One region of the Massilia sp. DD77 genome, then DNA from elsewhere that is predicted to be linked to it. Evidence: riboswitches for the same ligand, from Rfam matches in the RefSeq annotation. Region 1 holds a riboswitch; the other holds the start of a gene.
What was found. A riboswitch is a leader RNA that binds a small molecule or an ion and turns the genes downstream of it on or off. The one in region 1 is predicted to bind glycine.
Positions count from the first base shown of each region.

Region 2: linked by a shared signal. The riboswitch ahead of V7778_RS23315 (hypothetical protein) and the one ahead of gcvT (glycine cleavage system aminomethyltransferase GcvT) in region 1 are both predicted to bind glycine.

Region 1 is NZ_JBAMDH010000025.1:84,766-91,274, forward strand. Features, by position in the region: gene gcvP (aminomethyl-transferring glycine dehydrogenase) at 1-2,651, opposite strand, end outside; gene gcvH (glycine cleavage system protein GcvH) at 2,776-3,156, opposite strand; gene gcvT (glycine cleavage system aminomethyltransferase GcvT) at 3,206-4,336, opposite strand; glycine riboswitch at 4,386-4,492, opposite strand; glycine riboswitch at 4,511-4,594, opposite strand; gene V7778_RS16350 (ATP-dependent Clp protease proteolytic subunit) at 4,848-5,408, shown strand; gene V7778_RS16355 (hypothetical protein) at 5,582-5,773, opposite strand; partial or broken gene V7778_RS16360 (DUF1631 family protein) at 6,053-6,509, shown strand, end outside.
Region 2 is NZ_JBAMDH010000055.1:15,767-22,275, forward strand. Features, by position in the region: gene V7778_RS23300 (EAL domain-containing protein) at 1-240, shown strand, start outside; gene V7778_RS23305 (hybrid sensor histidine kinase/response regulator) at 391-2,790, opposite strand; gene V7778_RS23310 (C39 family peptidase) at 2,856-3,458, opposite strand; gene V7778_RS23315 (hypothetical protein) at 3,497-4,231, opposite strand; glycine riboswitch at 4,679-4,770, opposite strand; gene V7778_RS23320 (hypothetical protein) at 4,869-5,336, opposite strand; gene V7778_RS23325 (hypothetical protein) at 5,438-5,725, shown strand; gene V7778_RS23330 (hypothetical protein) at 5,809-6,114, shown strand; gene V7778_RS23335 (hypothetical protein) at 6,245-6,509, shown strand, end outside.

The DNA of each region.
Region 1 (6,509 bases):
ACCTTCACGATCTCGGCGTGGATGGTGATCATCGCTTCGATGAAGCGGTCCAGCTCCGCCTTCGATTCCGACTCGGTCGGCTCGATCATCAGGGTGCCGGGCACCGGGAAGCTCATGGTCGGGGCATGGAAGCCGAAGTCCATCAGGCGCTTGGCCACGTCTTCGTTGCTGATGCCGGTCTTGTCCTGCAGCGGGCGCAGGTCGATGATGCACTCGTGCGCGACCAGGCCGTCGTGGCCGGTGTACAGCACCGGGTAGTGCGGAGCCAGGCGGCGCGCGATGTAGTTGGCGTTCAGGATCGCCACTTCGGTCGCGGCGGTCAGGCCTTGCGCGCCCATCATCGCGATGTACATCCACGAGATCGGCAGGATCGAGGCCGAGCCGTAGGCCGCCGCGCTGACCGCGCCGATGCCCTGTTCGTCGCGGACGTAGCCGGTCGAGAGCTGGTTCGGCAGGAACTTGGCCAGGTGCGCGCCGACGCCGATCGGGCCCACGCCGGGGCCGCCGCCGCCGTGCGGGATGCAGAAGGTCTTGTGCAGGTTCAGGTGGCTGACGTCGCCGCCGAAGGCGCCCGGCGCGGCCACGCCGACCATCGCGTTCATGTTGGCGCCGTCGACATAGACCTGCCCGCCGTGGGCGTGCACGATCTCGCACAGTTCCTTGATGCCTTCCTCGAATACGCCGTGGGTCGACGGGTAGGTGACCATGACGCAGGCCAGGTCCTTGCTGTACTGCTCGGCCTTGGCCTTCAGGTCGTCCAGGTCGACGTTGCCGTTCTCGTCGCAGGCGGTGACGACCACCTTCATGCCGACCATGCTGGCCGAGGCCGGGTTGGTGCCGTGGGCCGAGGACGGGATCAGGCAGATGTTGCGGTGGCCTTCGCCACGCGACTCATGATATTTCTGAATAACGAGCAGGCCCGCGTATTCTCCTTGGGAACCGGCGTTCGGCTGCAGCGAGATGGCGGCGTAGCCGGTGGCGGCGCACAGCATGGCTTCCAGCTGGTCGATCATCTCGCGGTAGCCCACGGTCTGGTCGTTCGGTGCGAACGGGTGGATGTTCGAGAACTCCGGCCAGGTGACCGGGATCATTTCCGAGGTCGCGTTCAGCTTCATGGTGCACGAGCCCAGGGGAATCATGGTGCGGTCCAGCGCCAGGTCCTTGTCGGCCAGCGAGCGCAGGTAGCGCAGCATCTCGTGCTCGGCGTGATAGCGGTGGAAGGTCGGGTGGGTCAGGTAGGCGCTTTCGCGGGTGAGCGAGGCCGGGAAGGCGTCCGCCACGTCCTCGTCCAGGGCGTCGATGTCGATCGACTTTCCTTTGCCGAAGATGCCGAACAGCGCGGCCAGGTCGTCGCGGGTGGTGGTCTCGTCGAGCGAGATGCCCACGTGCTGGTCGTCGATGCGGCGCAGGTTGATGCCGGCCTCGTTGGCGGCGGTGTGCAGCGCGCCCGCGTCGCCCTTGATGGTCAGGGTGTCGAAGTAGGTGGTGTTGAGCACCTCGGCGCCGAGCTGCTGCAGGCCGCGGGCCAGGATGGCGGTCTGGCGGTGCACGCGCTGGGCGATCTGCTTCAGGCCCTGCGGGCCGTGGTAGACAGCGTACATGCCGGCCATCACGGCCAGCAGCACCTGGGCGGTGCAGATGTTCGAGGTCGCCTTCTCGCGGCGGATGTGCTGCTCGCGCGTCTGCAGCGCCAGGCGGTAGGCCTGGTTGCCCTGCGCATCGACGGTGACGCCGACCAGGCGGCCCGCCATGCTGCGCTTGAATTCGTCTCGGGTGGCCAGGTAGCCGGCATGCGGGCCGCCGAAGCCGAGCGGCACGCCGAAGCGCTGGCTGTTGCCGACGACCACGTCGGCGCCCCATTCGCCCGGCGGGGTGAGCATGGTCAGGGCCAGCAGGTCGGCGGCCACGACCACCATCGCGCCGGCGGCGTGCAGGTGCTCCACGGCGGCGCGGTAGTCGCGCACTTCGCCGTTCACGCCCGGGTACTGCAGCAGCACGCCGAAGCAGGTTTCGTTCAGGGTTTCGACATCGCTTGCCGCGATGGTGCGCACTTCGACGCCGATCGGCTTGGCGCGGGTCTCGATCACTTCGCGGGTCTGCGGCAGCACGTCGTCGGCCACGTAGAACACCTTCGAGGCCGACTTGCCGACACGCTGCAGCAGGGTCATGGCTTCGGCGGCGGCGGTGCCTTCGTCCAGCATCGAGGAGTTGGCGATGCCCATGCCGGTCAGGTCGGTGATGGTCTGCTGGAAGTTCAGGATCGCTTCCAGGCGGCCCTGCGAGATCTCGGGCTGGTAGGGGGTGTAGGCGGTGTACCAGGCCGGGTTCTCGAAGATGTTGCGCAGGATGACCTTCGGAGTGTGGGTGCCGTAGTAGCCCTGGCCGATCATCGACTTCATGACCTTGTTCTTCGACGCCAGCGCTTTCAGGACGGCAAGCGCGTCTTCCTCGGTGCGCGGCTCGGCGAACTGGCCCAGGTCCAGCGTGTCCTTGCGGCGGATGTTGGCAGGGACCACGGCGTCGATCAGGGCTGCGCGCGAGGCGTAGCCGAGGGTCGACAGCATGGCTGCCTGTTCGGATTCGGACGGGCCGATATGGCGCGGGATGAACGAATCGCGGGCTTCGAGTTGGGTGAGGCTGGAACGGGTCATGATGGTGGCCAGATGAATTGCCGGCGCCTTATGGGCTGGCGGGAATGAAGAAATTCGTGAAGAGTCGGGAAGCCTGGAATACGAAAAAGGCGCGCCGTGGTGGACGGCGCGCCTCTCTTGAGGATCAGTTGTCGGTGGTCTTGCCGTAGGCGTCGGCATCCATCAGCGCGTCGAAGCTCGCCGCATCGGCGGGCTGCAGCTTGAACAGCCAGGCGCCATAGGCGTCCTGGTTGATCGAGTCCGGCGCATCGGCGACCGGCTGATTCACGGCGGTGACGGTGCCCGACACCGGGGCGTAGATGTCGCTCGCCGCCTTGACCGACTCCACCACGGCGGCGTCGTCGCCGGCGGTAAAGGCCTTGCCGACCTGCGGCAGTTCGACGAACACGATGTCGCCCAGTGCGTCCTGCGCGTATTCGGTGATGCCGACGGTCAGGGTGCCGTCAGCCTCGCGGCGGACCCACTCGTGGGACTCGGTGTATTTCAGGTCGGTAGGGATGTTCATGTTTTTGCTCCTGGGGTGGGTGACGCGGTGATTATATTTGCTTGTTCTATTAGGCGGCGAGCACTTTGCCGTTGCGAACGAAGGGCAGCTTGACGACCGAGGCTGCCAGCTGCTTGTCGCGGATCACGACCTGCACGGTGTCGCCGATCGCCACGTCCAGCGGCACACGCGCGAGGGCGATCGCCTGCTGCATGCTCGGGCTGAAGGTGCCGCTGGTGATTTCGCCTTCGTTGCCGGCGGCGCTGATCACTTTCTGGTGGGCGCGCAGGATGCCGCCTTTCTCGCGCAGGATCAGGCCGACGAAGTTGGCCTGCTGGCCCTTGGCCTGGAGCGCGGCCTTGCCGATGAAGTCGCGCTCGGAGACCAGGTCGATGGTCCAGCCCAGGCCGGCGTCCAGCGGGTTCACGGTCTCGTCCATGTCCTGGCCGTAGAGGTTCATGCCGGCTTCCAGGCGCAGGGTGTCGCGCGCGCCCAGGCCGGCCGGCTTGATGCCGGCGGCGGCGAAGGCGTTCCACAGGGCTTCGGCCTTGTCCGCGGAGACGCCGATCTCGAAGCCGTCCTCGCCGGTGTAGCCGGTGCGCGCGACCATGACTTCGCCAAACGCCGTGTCGGGGACGATGACGACGTTGAAGGGCTTGAGCGCTTCCGAAGCGGCTTTCGTTTCCGGCAGCACGTCCCAGGCCTTGGCGCGGGCGTTCGGGCCCTGCACGGCGATCAGGGCGATAGGATCGAGGTTCTGGTCACTGCGATCGCGGCGCTGGGTGATGGTGAGGCCGGCATTGGTGGCGGCGTTCTGCTGGTTCATCCAGGCCACGTCCTTGTCGGCGGTGCCGGCGTTGACCACGATGCGGAACCAGTCTTCGCTGAAGAAGTAGACGATCAGGTCGTCGATCACGCCGCCTTCAGGGTTCAGCATGCAGGAGTAGAGGGCCTTGCCCGGGACCTGCAGCTTGTCGACGTTGTTGGCCAGCAGGCCGCGCAGGAAAGCCCGCACATTGGCGCCCTTGAGGTCGACCACGCACATATGGGACACGTCGAACATGCCGGCGTCAGTGCGCACCGCGTTGTGCTCCTCGATCTGGGAGCCGTAGTTGACCGGCATGTCCCAGCCGCCGAAGTCGACCATCTTGGCGCCGGCGGCACGGTGAGCGGAATTGAGCGGAGTCGCTTTGAGCGTCATGGAATCCTCAGGGCAGGTGAATAGGGGAGCGGGCACGTCGCCGTGCGCTTCAATCCCCTCTGTCCTTGGTACCTGAGAGATAGCGGCAAAGCCGCCTGCCCCTTCGGTGGGCCGCTCGCTCATGCCGAGCCGCGGCCGCTCTCCAGAGTTGAGCCGGCTGCGCCATGCGCCGCCGCTCCTTGACCGGTCCTTTTGCCTGAGAGTTTGTGGGTAGTGCCCCTTCGGCGGCAGCGTGCTGCGCTCTCCCGGTCAAGACTGTGGAGGATATGCTAGAGGGAGCCTGGTGTCAACCAGCCAAGAGGGGAGAAGAGGGGGCAAAAGCGGCGGCCTGCACCCTGTAAACGTTATTGCCGCCACTGGCGGCAATAACTCCCCGCCGTCGCGGGGATGACGGCCCGTGGGCCGCAGTTCGATTCCTAAAAGCATTGCCGCGCACTATAGACGCATGGTGGCAGGCCTCCTTCGGCGGTTTTGCTACACTTAAGGCACACACCTTGCCGCGGAAAAAACTATGAGCGAAGACAAATCACAACAGGAAAAAACAGGCTGGTTCACGCTGTCCGGCGACGTCAATAGCGACATGGTCCACCGGGTGTTCGACGCGGTCGCCGCCATGACCGAGGACGGCATCGAGACTGCCCACATCCTGGTGCAGTCCAATGGCGGCTACGTGAGCGACGGCCTGTGCCTGTACAACTTCATGGCCAGTTCACCGATCAAGTTTGTGATGTACAACGGCGGGGCGGTGGCCTCGATCGCGGTCATCCTCTACCTGTGCGGCAGCGAGCGCTATTGCAGCGACACGGCGCGCTTCATGGTCCACAAGTCGCATGCGACCGCTTCGCCGGGTTCGCGTCCGGATGCGCTCAACATCATCGTCGAGGGCCTGCGCGCCGACGACGCGCGTACCGAGTCGATCCTGCGCAAGACGGTCGAGCTGACCCCGGAGCAGTGGAGCATCCACCAGTATTCCGACCTGCACCTGAATGCGCGCGACGCCAAGACCGCCGGCCTGGTGAACGATATCCGCGATTTCGCGCCGCCCAAGGGCGCCATCCTGCGTAATATTTGAGCGGCGGCGGGCGGCGTGCGCATCGGATTGTCCGATGTGCGGAGGCCGCTTATCTGCATAGCCTATAGTTCTTGCGCCATCGCCACGGCGCCTTGTCCGACATATAGATGAAGAAAAGCCCGCCGGCATGTGCTCGGCGGGCTGGCGGCTCCGGGCCGGCCGGAGCAAAGCACTCAACGCTTGTCGTTCTTGTGGCTTTGACGGCCGGCTTCGGCGTGCTGCTCCGGGGTGCCGCCGCGGGTGCCGCCGCCCGAGCCCGATCCGGAGCCCGAGGAACCCGATTGCTTGTTGCCCGAGCTCTTGCTGCTCTGACGGCTGGCGTCCTGCTGGGACGAGCCGCGCTTGCTACCTTGCTTCGAGGCCATGATGTTTCCTTTCAAAGTGGGAGAGGACTTCTACTCGGCGATGTCCGAATGATTCGTGGCATGTCCGGTGAATTCATCATGCTTTTCGAGTTGATGCATCGCTATCGGAACACCGCCTGATGCAGTGTAGGAGACGCTCCTACAATCTGAAAGCAATTATTTCCTGATGAGTTAGTCCATCCTGCAGGGATACAGCAACATGTTTTCAGAAATATCGCCGTTGTTATTGCCTTATGGAAATAGTGTGGCACAATGGGGGAATCGACTCCGCTTGACGCCATGGCCACTCCATCCGCACAGACGCCCGCCGCCCGCAAGGCCGCCGCCGACCGGCAGGCGGCCCTGGATGCGCTCGCCGGTATCGCCTGCCGCCATGCCAAGGGCCAGCTGATGAACATGGTCCACCGCATGGTGGCGGCCATGCTCGACATGACGGGCGCCGGCCCCGATCCCAGGCTGGCCGCGCGCCGCATCAAGTCCGGTAACTTGCTCAGGGAAAACGCCTACGCCTACTTCCACCTGGCTTGCAGCGGGATCGAACTGGCCCTGCGCAAGGAACTCTCGACCTTGAACCCGCAGCCGGCCGCCCCCGCGCCGGTCGCGCTGAGCCTGGTACCTCTGGAAGAGATCGACCAGAAGCTGGCCTTCAGCGCCGTCAGCCGCCCCTTCGACATCCAGTTTTCCGAGCAGCTCGCCTGCCTGGGCGTGCGCCTTGGCGTGCTGCTCGGGCGCGACC
Region 2 (6,509 bases), on a different contig from region 1:
ATCGACCGCTCCTTCGTGATGGACCTGACCCAGGACGCCGACGACGCGGCCATCGTCAACGCCGTGATCGCGCTGGCGCACTCGATGAAGCTGAACGTGATCGCGGAAGGCGTGGAGACCGCCGAACAGCTGGCGATCCTGTCGGCGCGCGGCTGCGACCAGATGCAGGGCTACTGTTTCTCGCGGCCGGTGGCGCCGCAGGGGATCGAGGCCTTGCTCAGGGCTGCGAAGGCGGCATAAGACCGGCTGGCATACTGCCGTAAGCCGCACAACCGTCGTCCCGGCGAAGGCCGGGACCCAAGTTCGTGGCGCAGCGATAACGCATGCAAACTTAGGCCCCGGCCTGCGCCGGGGCGACGGTCATCAGGCCCCGGATGAGGATTGCACTACCTAAGCCCGCCCCACCGCCAATATCTGCTTCAGCTTCTCCGGATCCATCGGCTTCACGAAATGATGATGGAAGCCCACCGAGCGTGACAGGATGCGATCGTGCGCCTGGCCGTAGCCGGTGAGGGCGATGAACAGCGCCCCGGCGGTGGCCGGATCGGCGCGCAGGCGGCGCGCCAGCTCGTAGCCGTCCATGTCCGGCAAGCCGATGTCGAGGATGAACACTTGGGGTGGCCTACTTTGCGCGGCCTCGATCGCGTCGCGCGGGTGGGATTGCACCGACACCGCGTGGCCCTGGGCCTCGAGCAGGATCGCCAGCGACTCGGCGGCATCCACGTTGTCGTCCACGATCATGACCCGCATCGCCGGCGCCGCGGCCGCAGCGGCGTCCTGGCCGGCATGCGGCGTCCGTGCGCGCGCCGCGCCGGCGTCGATCGCCGGCAGCGCGATGGTGAAGGTACTGCCCGCGCCCGGCCCCGCGCTCTCGACCGTGACCGTGCCGCCGTGCAGGGTGACGATGGTCCTGACCAGGGCCAGGCCGATGCCGAGGCCGCCCTGGGCGCGGTCGGGCGTGCGCTCGGCCTGGGTGAACAGCTCGAATACGTGCGGCAGCAGGCCGGCATCGATGCCGATGCCGTTGTCGCTCACGCTGATGGCGACCATCCCGCCGCGCGCACGGACCTCGAGGCCGATGGCGCCGCCCTGGGGCGTGTACTTGGCCGCGTTGTTCAGCAGGTTGGCGACCACCTGGACCAGGCGGGTGCGGTCGCCGTGGACCAGGGCCGCACCCGGCTCCGCGCGGACCGTCAGCGCGTGGCGGCGCGCCTCGATCAGCGGGCGCGATTGCTCGACGGCGCTGGCCACCACGGCGCCGACGTCGACGTCGTCCTTTTCCAGCTCCACCAGGCCGCGCGTGACGCGCGAGACGTCGAGCAGGTCGTCGACCAGCGACACCATGTGCTTCACCTGGCGGCTGATGACTTCACTGGCCTTGCGCGCCCGCGCCGGATCGTCGGCGCTCAAGCGCAGCATCTCGGCCGCAGTGCTGATCGGCGCCAGCGGGTTGCGCAGCTCGTGCGCCAGCATGGCCAGGAATTCGTCCTTCTTGCGGTTGGCTTCGCGCAGCTCGAGTTCGGCCTGATAGCGCTCCGTCACGTCCACCGTGACCCCGCGCATGCGCGCCGGGCGCCCCTCGGCGTCGAACTGCACCTTGCCGCGGCTGTCGAGCCAGATCTGGCGCCCGTTGTCGGCGCGGACGAAGCGCACCACCTCCTGGTAGCTGCCGGCGCCTTCCAGCGCCCGGCGGTGCGAGGCGGCGATCTTGTCGCGGTCTTCCGGGTGGATGTACTCGCGGATCGCGTCCATGGTCGCCGGCTGGAAGCCCAGCACCAGCAGGGTGTTGTCGGAGTAGGCCAGTTCGCCGCTGGCGAAGTCCCAGTCCCAGACCACCATCTTGGCCGCGTGCATGCCGTCGCGCAGCCGTTCCTCGCTCTCGCGCTGGGCCGCCTGGGCCTCGACCGCGTCGGTCACGTCGTAGCCCTGGGCGAAGATGCCGATGGTCGTGCCGTACTGGTCCTTGTAGGGCTCATAGACCAGGTCGACGTAGCGCTGGGCGATCGGGCCGCCCGGTTCGCGCTGCACCGCGATCGGCATCGCGCGCGTGGCCCAGGACTGGCCGGTGGTGTAGACCCGGTCCAGGAATTCCTCGTAGCCCTGGCCGGCGACTTCCGGCAGCGCTTCCCACACCGCCTTGCCGAGCAGTTCGCGGTGGCCCACCAGCTGGTAATAGGCTTCGTTCACCATCTCGAACACGTGCTTGGGCCCCATCAGCACGGCCACGAAACCGGGCGCCTGGTTGAACAGGCTGCGCAGGTGCTCGCGTTCATTGTTGAGGATGCGCGACAAGGCCTCGTGCATCTGCGCCCGGTTGAAGTTCCCGGCGTTGCTCTCGCTGGGCGGCGTGAGCTGGAGCGTGGCGACCTGGGCGTCGGCGTCGAAGCGGTACAGTTCGGTGACGTCCACCGGGTTCTGGATCACGAGCAGGGGCTTGCCGTCGTCGTCCAGTACCGGCGTATGCACCGTGCTCCAGTAGCGCTCCTCGAAGCGGGGACCGTTCGGCGTCGGCACCTCGACCGCATAGCGCACGAAGGCGGTGGTGTCCGGCTCGCCCTTGGCCAGGGCGCGCAGCATCGAGGCCTTGACCTCGGCGATATCGGTGGCGTCCGGATTGGCGGGATCTTCGGGAAAAGCATCGAACACGTAGCGGCCGACGATGTCTTCCTCGGTGCGCTGGACCGAGCGCAGGTAGGCCCCGCTGGCGCCGACGATCGTCAGATCGGGGGCCATCACCAGGTAGGGGTAGGGGGTAGCGCGAAACAGGGCTCGGTAGTCGTTCAGGTTCATGCGCCGGATTGTCGCATGGATAGCCCCATTTTCCGCTGACGCTTGCCCCCCACCCGCTCCCGGTTTTACAGCGCCGGGCTGACGTTCATGCGCTGGGTATGGGTCCAGCGGTGGTCGGAGGCCGACACCGCCGAGCTGTAGGTGCGCCAGGTCTGGCCCTCGCCCGGCCACGGATCCATGATGTAGACGTAGTTCACGCCGTTATAGGTCTCGTAGCCGCGCCCGGCCATGATGTGTCCGCCGCCATTGGTCCAGCCGTAGCGGATCACGAACGGGCGGTTGGCATTGATGTCGGCGACCACGCTGTTCCACGACGAGGCCACGTTGTAGGCGGTGTTCGGCACCCCCCAGGCGGCCAGGATGTTCTGCACGCTGCCGCCCGTGCCGTACATCGAATTCGGCTGGTTGGCGTAGCTGTTCCAGTTGAAGGTGGAATTGCCGCAGGCGTAGTTGATGCCGAAGGCCCAGTTCACGATCTGGCACTGGCTCGGGGTCTTCTTGTACAGATTCAGGATGGCCTTGCTGCTGGCCGACCAGCACCATTGGCTGTGCTCCTGGGTGGTCAGGGGCACGTTGAGGGTCCGCCATTGGGCGAAGGCGCTCGGGGCGGCCAGGGTCAGCGCGGCGGCGGCCAGCAGGCCGCTCAGTGTCTTGTGTTTCTTGTTCATGGCTTGTCTCCGTATGCTTGATTGTCGTTGGCGCCGTCTTAGCGGTGCTCGTCCAGGTTGCGCTTGACCGCGGCGCGCAGCGCCGGCAGCAGCTCGGCTTCATCGGCCAGGACCGCGGTGGGGCGGCCGAAAGCGTCTGCGCGCTGCAGCGGCAGCGAAGCGCGGGCGGAAAACAAGGGAGCGAAGCGCGTGCCGCCGGCGGTCTCGACTTCGAGCAGGTCGGAACGGGCCTGGTAGATGCGCAGCAGGCGCAGGTTGGAGCGGTCGGCGTTCCCGTGCACGCCGGCCAGGGCGTCGAGGTCCTTCGACAGGACCGCGCCGCCATAGGCGACGGTCTCGAAGCGGCCCTGATGCCGTTCCACCGTCGCCAGTCCGATCGGACGGTCGCCCAGCAGCACCACGAAGCGCCACTGGTTGGCGTGGCGCGCCATGTTCTTCATCTTGCCGCGGCCGTTCAGCAGCTGGTCCGGATCGATGGTGTAGACCGGGAAACCGTCGCCGATGCGCGCATCCTTCAGCGAACGCAGGTCCTGCACGTCGAAGGGGAAGCCTTCCGGCGCCGATCCGCGCTGCAGCTGGTGGTTGATGAACCGGCTGAGATCGCGCTGGGCGGCGGCGAGGGCGCCTGAATGCTGGGTGGCGGCGAGGCGCGCCGCGCCCGGATCGCCCGCCTGCGCCAGTGCCTGCGGAGCGGCCAGGCCGAGTCCGAGGCCGAGCGCCCAGGCCGCGAGCAGTGCGCGCGGCTTGCCGTGTTGCCGTTGTTGAGCTTGCATTAGTACTCTCCATGAAAAATGAAAAAGCGACTCCCCGCCAGTCCGAGCGGGCGTCGGTTGCTGCTGCAAAGGACACGCCACAGGCGTGCCGGACAAAGGTGTGGATGCGGCCTCGCGGCCGCGGCCGGCAAGATGACGGACTAGGACGGACTAGGACGGACCAGGACGGCGCGGCGCGCCGCGGCGAGGCGGCCGTGGGAAGGGGCCAGGTAGGCAAGGGCGCGTTGCGCGGGCGCGCAAGGGCCCGGGGCGCCGCGCGCGGCACCAGGCAGGAATTCGGTCGACATACAATCCAGACACAGAAAGCGTCACAAGGGAAGACCGCGCGCCATCGGCGCGTCGGCACCCCCTCTGTGCTGGACCTGAGAGATTCACAGCCGCCATTGCGGCTGTTTGCTCCTTCGGTGTGCCGCGACGACGAACTCACGGCAACTCTTCAGAGTGTACTTCGCGGGATCGGTCCTTTTGCCTGAGAGATTCCGGGGTGGTTGCTCCTTCGGCGCCGTCGGGGATAGGACAGTCTCTCCCGATACCGCGGTTGGCTGTGTGCCAACTGTCTAGACAGGATAGCCCAGCTATTTCAATAAACTCAACGGTTTTGTGCGGCGTGTTGTTTCCGCACCCGCGTGCGCCGGGATCAGCGCGCCCCGTCGCCGGACGTACCGGACGATTCCGCGCCGCGGCCCGGGCGCTCGCCCAGCTTGTCCGAATCGTCGTCGGTGCCGGCGCGGTTCGCCATGCCGCCGTCGGCGGCGGCCGCGTCGCTGGGATTGCCGCCGCCGGACATGGCGACCTCGTCTTGCTGGCGGTTCTGCTGGCCCTGGCTGCCCTCGGCCTTGTCCACCGTGCTGCCCGGCACGCGTCCGCCGGCATTGCCGTGGCTCGACTGGGCTGCGCCCGCAGGGCCGACGTTGCTCTCCGGCGAGGCATGGTTGAAGTTGGTGTAGCGTCCCGAGCTGGCTTCGGTGCCGCGCTGCTCGCTCTGGCCGACGCTGGAGTAGCCGGCGCTGTCATCGGCGACGAAGCCGGAGGCGGAATCGGCGCTCTGGCGCAGGCCCTGCGGCGGCGCACGGTCACCCGAGGCGCGTGGTTTTCGATCGCTCATCATGGTCTCCTTGGCGTAAATGATGGACAGCTTCGATCTTAGCCATTCTTGCCGGATGCCCAATAGGAGCACGGTCCAGGGCCGCGTAGGAAGAGTCGGACGTGACGGTCCGTGACTTTTCCAGGCGAGGAAAATGTTATGCTGGTCTGCCAAGCGCAGGCGATGAATTTACTATTAAGAAAATGCTGAAAACCGCTGTCGTGAACGTCCTGAAGCGCAGCTGGATGCTACTCGTCTGCATTGCCGCAATCACCGTGAGCATGCAAACCTTGCGCGATACGCACGTCTCTTTCATCGCACTTGTCCTGATTTTGCTGGCGGCACTGCTGGCTGTCGGCCTTGTTGCACTTCCGGTCGAGATGCATAAATTGCGCAACGGCCGTCACTAGGGCCTGGCTTTCAGTGTCGATGTCGATCCATGCATCGTGAGTTGCGACAAATAATCCGTATCAGAACTTTATTCACGACCGGCATGGCCGCAGGCGCCTTGACCTATCTTTCGCTCGCGGTTCCGGGGCGTGTCAGCGCGGTATGCGCCAACGTGGACATGCCCGTCCTTTGCCCGGTGCTGGCCTATGGTTTTCCGCTGCCGTTTCTCGCGGACAGCCAAGGGGTGTCGCCGGTAGGGTCGGTGGCGCGGGATCCCTTGTCCTTGCTGATCGGCCTGGATGACGTCCTGTGGCCGCGGCTGGGTTTGTCGATCGCGTTCTGGATGCTTGTCGTCGTGGGTGGCAGCTTCGCTTGGCGGCGCTGGAACCAAGCACACCATGGTGAGTGAGCCGATCGCGGAAACCTAAGTGGCGACACGGCGGCGGGAGCCGCACTACAGTCGAGTGGCGTTCCCGACGTGGGCGGCCCTGCACGCCGCGCGCCTCGGGTCACTTCCACTTGCACAGGAGTCCCTCACGATGAGTTTCCGCAACCTGCTTTCCTCCGCGCTGATCGGCGCCGTCGCCAGCGCGCGATCGATGACCCCCATGGCCACGCTTGCGGCGGCACGCCTGGCGCATCGCCGTACCCCCGGTGAACTCCTGCTCCTGGATCGTCCCCTGTTCAAATACGGCGCCCTGGCCATGGGGGCAGGGGAGCTGCTGGGCGACAAGATGAAATCCGCGCCCGACCGCACCGTTTTCCTGGGACTGCTGGCGCGCGTCATGAGCGCAGGGATCGCGG